2 regions of the Nocardioides sp. NPDC058538 genome follow, and region 1 is predicted to be linked to the other one. Evidence: riboswitches for the same ligand, from Rfam matches in the RefSeq annotation. Region 1 holds a riboswitch; the other holds the start of a gene.
What was found. A riboswitch is a leader RNA that binds a small molecule or an ion and turns the genes downstream of it on or off. The one in region 1 is predicted to bind cyclic di-AMP.
Positions count from the first base shown of each region.

Region 1 (3,399 bases):
ACCGAGCAGGGGCGAGAGCGAGGAGAGCGGGACGGTGCGGGCGCCTGCGCGGCGTACGTCCTTGACGACCTCGGCGTCGTCGGTGGCCACCAGGATGACGCGGCCCGCGGGCTCGGCGTCGACGAGGTCTCGGATGACGTCGTCGGCGATGACGCCCTCGGGGGAGAAGAGGACCTTGACGCCGCGCGGAGGCACCGCGGTGGGGCGTACGGATGCGGAGTGGGCGTCGAAGACGACGGTCGTCTCCGCGCCGGTGCGGGCGGCGATCGGCGCGATCGCCCGCAGCAGCCGCAGCCGCTGGGCATCGAGCGCCGAGTCGGGCCACAGCGCCTTGGAGACGTTGTAGCCGTCCACGATGAGCCGGACCCGCGGCATCGCCAGGAACTGCTCGAGGTGGGCGCTGCTGGTGACCCCGGCACCGGCGGCGGCGTCCGCGGAGGCCAGCTCGGCCTCCACCCGCTCGCCCGGGGTGCCGGTGACCGGCGGCAGCGCCAGCTCGCGACGCAGGCCACCGGCCGCGTCGAGCAGCGTGTCGAGCAGGAACCGGGCACGCAGCGAGGCGTCCTCGCGGTCCATCTTGGACGTACGCCGCTCGGCAGCGGCCTCGCGCTCCAGCTTGTCGATCTGGCTGCGGAGCTGACGCAGCTGGCGGTCACGTGCCGCGAGCTCGTCCTCGGCGCGGGCGAGCGCCGTGCGGGCCTCGGTCAGAGCATCGTCGAGCCCCGTGCCGGCCTCGCGGGCGGCTGCCCGGGCCTCGCCGAGCTTGCGTCGCAGGGCGGTGTTGTCGGCCTTGAGGTCGTCGAGGCGGGCCTTGCGGTCGGCACGCACCTCGCGAAGCTCGCCCTCGGCCGCGGCGAGCTTGCCGCGCAGCCGGGCCACCTCGGCGTCGACCACCGGCACCGCGGCCGCCTCCAGCCGGTCCAGGGCCTCCTTGAGGGAGACCTCCCAGCCGTCGGGGCGGATGAGCCAGGCGACCGCGGCCGCCTCGGTCGGATCCTCGGGGAGGACCACGTCGGAGGAGCCCTCGGAGACGTACGCCGGTCGCAGCTGGCTGCCGACCTTCTCCCGGACCTCGTCGTCGCTCTCGAGCACCGAGGCGATCATCGCGCCGCCGGCCTTGGCCCGCCGGGCGGGCGCGAAGTCCGCGATCCGCTTGAGCGCGGGCGGCAGGCGCGCCACGTCGGGAAGCACCCCGGCCGTGAGCGCGACGATGCGCCCCCGGACCGTGTCGGGGAGCGTCGCGTACGCGGAGACCTCCATGTTCCAAGTGTAGGGACCCGGTCCGCGATCGCCGCCTCGAATACCGTGCTGCGATGGTGGTGACACGCCGGACGCAACCGGACGAAAGCAAAAATGTCGGTGCTCGGTGAGACCGTCACAACATGACGACGAGAATCGACTGTGACACCTGCCTCGTGCGGGGACTGGCGTGCCACGACTGCGTGGTCACCGTGCTTCTGGGGCCGCCGCCGGAGCTGATCGAGGACGACGAGCGCCGGGTGCTCGACGTGCTGGCCGATGGTGGACTGGTCCCGCCGCTGCGCATGGTGGAGGGCATGTAGCCAAACTTTTGGGCGTGGGTGGTTGGCAGGTGGGGGATGCCGTCGGCTAGTGTGCGCAGGAACTTGGCGCTCGTGGGAGTGGGTCAACCGGCCCACGCGAGTGTCGCGCTTAGTCCAGGCCCGCTTCGGGGCGGGCCAGGAGCCGGGGAACCACAACGATCATCTGGGGTGTATCCGCCGCAAGAGCGATCTGGGAGACCAGATCGAGGAGCGGTGGTAGGGCAGGTCGTGCCTGAACCCGTCAGCTCACCCGGTAGGCGTCAACGACTACACAAGGAGACCGTCCGCTCGTGACACGCGACCGGAAGCGACTCATTGCCGGAGTAGCCGGCATCGCCGCCATCGGTGTCGCCGGGATCATTCCCGCAGCGACCCCCGCCCAGGCAGACCCAGACATCGACGACGTTCGCAAGAAGGTCGACAAGCTCTACACCCAGGCCGAGGCGGCCAACGAGGACTACAGCAACGCCAAGCTGCGGCTGCAGGACCTCAAGGACCAGCTCGACGACCTCAGCTCCGACGAGAAGCGTCAGAGCAAGGAGCTCGACAAGATCCGTGCCGAGCTCCGTGACTCCGTGCTGCGGCAGTTCGAGGGCTCCGACGTCTCAGCCGTCGGCCAGGTGATCACCTCCGAGGACCCGCAGGAGTTCCTCGCCGGTCTCTCCACCGTCTCGTCCTACAACGCGCTGCAGGCCGATCTGCTCGCTCGGTACAACACCGAGGCGGAGGCCCTCCAGGTCCGCCGCGAGGCCACCGAGGACGCCAAGTCCCAGATGGCCAAGGTCAAGACGACCATGCAGCAGAAGAAGAGCGAGATCGACAAGAAGTACGAGGCGGCCCAGGCCGAGCTCGACGAGCTGGAGGCCGATGAGCTGGAGGAGTTCCAGTCGACCGACACCAGCATCCCGGGCAACCTGCCGCCGCCCTCGGGCCGCGCCAAGGCGGCCGTCGACTACGCCCTCGCCCAGGTCGGCGACGCCTACGTCTACGGCGCCACCGGCACCGAGTCGTGGGACTGCTCGGGCCTCACCATGGGTGCCTGGGGCCAGGCCGGCGTCGGGCTCCCGCACTCCTCCTCGGCGCAGTACAGCAGCGGACCCCAGGTCTCGCGCGACCAGCTCGCCCCCGGCGACCTGGTCTTCTACTACAGCCCGATCAGCCACGTCGGCATCTACATCGGCAACGGCATGATCGTGCACGCGTCCAACCCGAGCACCGGTGTGAAGGTCTCCCCGATGGACGAGATGCCCTACACGGGTGCCGTCCGACCGGGCTGAGTCTGACTGAGTTTGACCCAAGACCCCGAAGAGGCCGATCGTTCGCAGGTGCGAACGGTCGGCTCTCTTCTTTCTCGCCCTGCCCTGATCGGGACCGGGCTCGTGCTGGTGATGCTGCTCGCCGGGTTCGTCGGCTGGCGACTGACCGGCGGGGGCGAGTACGTCGCGCCGACGCCGAGCAGCGCGCCGGTCGTGCGCGCCGACACCGAAGGTGCCCGGGCCTCGCTGGATGAGCTGGTCGAGGGCGTACGTGACGGGGCGGAGCCCGAGGGAGAGGACGCCGCCTCGGTGGCGGTGCGCAACGCCCGGGCCATCGGCATCGGGGACGTCACCGCGCGATACGTCGCGGAGTCGGGCAACGTGGACCCGGACGGCTCCTGGACGGCCGACGTCGAGATGTCGTGGCGCGCCCCCGGCGACCCGACGCTGACCGAGGAGCTCCAGGTCGGCTTCGACGCCGAGGGCGCGATCACCGGGTTCTCGGCGGCCCAGGGCACCCGGCTGCCGTTGTGGCTCAGTGGCCCGGTCGAGGTGCGCCGAACCGGCTCCACCCTCGTGGT
Region 1 covers NZ_JBHXNY010000003.1:14,390-17,788, reverse strand. The annotation lists gene ACFWQC_RS03490 (NYN domain-containing protein) at 1-1,260, opposite strand, end outside; gene ACFWQC_RS03485 (hypothetical protein) at 1,383-1,562, shown strand; cyclic di-AMP (ydaO/yuaA leader) riboswitch at 1,659-1,837, shown strand; gene ACFWQC_RS03480 (NlpC/P60 family protein) at 1,853-2,839, shown strand; gene ACFWQC_RS03475 (hypothetical protein) at 2,888-3,399, shown strand, end outside.

Region 2 (3,399 bases), on a different contig from region 1:
TCCTGGACTGGTCGCAGAACTCGGGATCGAAGACGACGATCTGTCCCTACTCGCTGCGGGGCAAGGGGATCCCCACGGTTGCGGCCCCGGTGACCTGGGATGAGGTCTCCGAAGGGGCCGAGGATCCCCTCGGTATCGACCAGATCGGACCTAACGATGTGATCACGCGCTTATCTGAAAGGGGGGATCTCTTCACAAGCCCTACGGGGCTGTAACTATTGTTCTCTTCATGTCGAACTCCGTGCTTGTCGTAGAAGACCAAGAGGACATCGCTGCTCCCCTGGTGCGCACGCTCCAGCGTGAGGGCTATGACGTCACCTGGGTCGACTCCGGCAAGAAGGCGCTGGAGCTGCTGGCACCTCCGTACGACGCCGAGCTGGTGCTGCTCGACCTGGGCCTTCCGGACATGGACGGGCTCGAGGTCTGCAAGGCCGCTCGCGACAACGGCTACGAGGGCGGGATCATGATCCTCACCGCCCGTGATGCCGAGATCGACCTGGTCGTCGGGCTCGACGCCGGTGCCGACGACTACCTGGCCAAGCCGTTCGCGCTGGCCGTCCTCCAGGCTCGGGTCCGCGCCCTCCTGCGCCGCTCGGGTCCGGTCGAGCCCGGCGCCGACGACGACGCCCTGCGCATCGACGTGGCTGCCCACCGGGTCTACGCCGGCGAGCGCGAGGTGACCCTGACCGGCAAGGAGTTCGCGCTGCTGGCCGTCCTGGCCGCGTCCCGCGACAAGGTCGTCTCCCGTGACCGGCTGATGGCCGAGGTCTGGGACGAGAACTGGTACGGCTCGACCAAGACGCTCGACGTCACCGTCGGACGCCTGCGTCAGAAGCTCGAGGCGGCCGGTGTCCAGGAGAAGGTCGTCGCGGTCCGCGGCGTCGGTTTCCGTCTCGAAGCTGCGGAGTAAACGCAAGTTCGACACGGTGTCACACGCGTGTTCAGTCCGTGAGATGTTTCACAAACGACGGCAAAGTCACGCGTGAACACGCGGATTGTGCTCCAGATTCGGCCATTCGGGATTGGATCCGTTCCAGATCGCGTGTCACCTTGGTTGAGCCGTGCAGAACGCACGACCGGCCCCGGTACACGCCGAATCCTGTCCCTCCGGACGCCGGCCCCAACTACTGAACCCCCTTTACCCTCACACTCAGCAGTACGTATGGGACAGGAGCGGGGGACCCAAGTTCCACGCGACTAACTCGGACGGTCGCTTGGGGTGAAGCCATCGCAGATGGCCGGGCAACCTTCTAGCCCGAACCCGACAGCTCACCTCGCAGGCGTGGGAAGGAACTCACGCATGTCCAAGTCCGTATCCAACCCTGCCCATCGAGGCGCGCCCCGCCCGTTCCGGTCGCCGAACGTCTCGATCGCCCGGTCGATCGCAGGATCTCCCTTCGACAAGCTCAGGACGACGCTCAGCGGCCACGGCAAGCTCATCGGCCGCGTCACCCTCGCCAGCGGCATCGCCGCCGGTGCCCTGGTGGCGGTGCCCGCCGCCAACGCCGCGCCAGCCTCCCATGAGACCACGACGGTCGAGTCGACCGTCGAGGCGGCCAAGGTGGTGGAGGCTCCGACCCTGGAGGCCTCGGCCACCCCCACCGCGATGCTCACCGACATCAAGCAGCTCGAGAGGGCTGTCGAGGTGCAGGAGCGCAAGGCGGAGGCAGCCCGCAAGGCCGCCGAGGCGAAGCGCAAGGCAGCGATCGCCGCCAAGCGGGCCGCGGAGGCGAAGAAGAAGGCCGAGGCCGAGGCGAAGGCCTTCGCCGCGAGCCAGGAAGGCAAGATCGAGCGGGCGATCAGCGTCGCCTCGGAGCAGATCGGCGACCCGTACGTCTGGGGTGCCACCGGCCCGAGCTCGTTCGACTGCTCCGGCCTGACGCAGTACGCCTTCAGCGCCGCCGGCATCGAGCTTCCCCGGGTCTCGCGGGACCAGGCCGCTGCGCTGCCGACGGTCCCGAACGACCAGATCCAGCGGGGCGACCTGATGTTCTGGGGCAGCCCGGTCTACCACGTGGGCATCTTCCTGCGCTGGGAGAATGGTCAGGCGATCATGCTGCACGCCCCCAAGCCGGGCGCGTCAGTTCGTGAAGAGGCTGCTTGGGACGGCTGGTTCGCCGGCTCGACCCACCAGGCCTGACCCCCCTTGGGTCCAGTCTCGGAACCCATATATCCCCCTGGCGCTCGCCCTCCGGTTCCCCTACCGGAGGGCGAGCGCATATTTTCCGAAGCGGAGCCCGAGGAGGTTCGGCACAGTGGGGTCCGCGAATCGGGCGCGGCACCACCGGTCAAGTAACCTGTAAGACGTGGCAGGCCCCGAATTCGACACCGAGATCAAGCAGCTCCAGGCAACGATGCAGACCATCGGCCAGGTGCTGGACCTGGACGCGATGCGCAAGGAGATCGCCGACCTCGGCGAACAGGTCGCCGCGCCCGACCTCTGGGACGATCAGGACAACGCCACCCGCGTCACCGGCCGCCTCTCCCTGCTGCAGAACGAGCTCAACAAGTTCACCGAGCTCCGCACCCGCATCGAGGACCTCGGCCTGATGGTCGAGATGGCCCAGGAGGAGGGCGACGCCGACTCGCTCGCCGAGTCCGAGGCCGAGCTGGGCCGGGTCAAGAAGGCCGTCGAGAGCCTTGAGATCCGCACCCTGCTCTCGGGGGAGTACGACGCCCGCGAGGCCCTGGTGACGATCCGCTCCGGCGCAGGTGGCGTCGACGCCGCCGACTTCGCCGAGATGCTGATGCGGATGTACGTCCGCTGGGCCGAGCGCAACAAGTACCCGGTGGAGGTCTTCGACACCTCCTACGCCGAGGAGGCCGGGCTCAAGTCCGCGACCTTCGCGATCCACGCCCCCTACGCCTACGGCACCCTCTCCGTCGAGGCCGGCACCCACCGTCTGGTGCGGATCAGCCCCTTCGACAACCAGGGCCGCCGACAGACCTCCTTCGCCGCGGTCGAGGTCGTGCCCGTGCTGGAGCAGACCGACGAGATCGAGCTCGACGAGAACGAGATCAAGGTCGACGTCTACCGCTCCTCGGGGCCGGGTGGCCAGTCGGTCAACACCACCGACTCCGCGGTCCGGCTGACCCACATCCCGACCGGCACCGTGGTCTCCTGCCAGAACGAGAAGTCGCAGCTGCAGAACAAGGCCGCCGCGATGATCGTCCTCAAGGCCAAGCTCCTCGCGCTGAAGAAGGCCGAGGAGGAGGCCCACCTCAAGGATCTCAAGGGTGACGTCGCGGCCTCATGGGGCGACCAGATGCGCAACTACGTGCTCAACCCCTACCAGATCGTCAAGGACCTGCGGACGACCTACGAGACCGGCAACCCGCAGGCGGTCTTCGACGGGGACATCGACGGTTTCCTCGAGGCCGGCATCCGGTGGCGCCGCG
Region 2 covers NZ_JBHXNY010000010.1:128,750-132,148, reverse strand. The annotation lists gene ACFWQC_RS11975 (ATP-dependent DNA ligase) at 1-215, shown strand, start outside; gene ACFWQC_RS11970 (response regulator transcription factor) at 230-910, shown strand; cyclic di-AMP (ydaO/yuaA leader) riboswitch at 1,124-1,295, shown strand; gene ACFWQC_RS11965 (C40 family peptidase) at 1,301-2,140, shown strand; gene prfB (peptide chain release factor 2) at 2,307-3,399, shown strand, end outside.
Region 2: it holds a riboswitch for cyclic di-AMP, as region 1 does, so the genes downstream of both, ACFWQC_RS11965 (C40 family peptidase) here and ACFWQC_RS03480 (NlpC/P60 family protein) in region 1, are expected to answer to the same signal.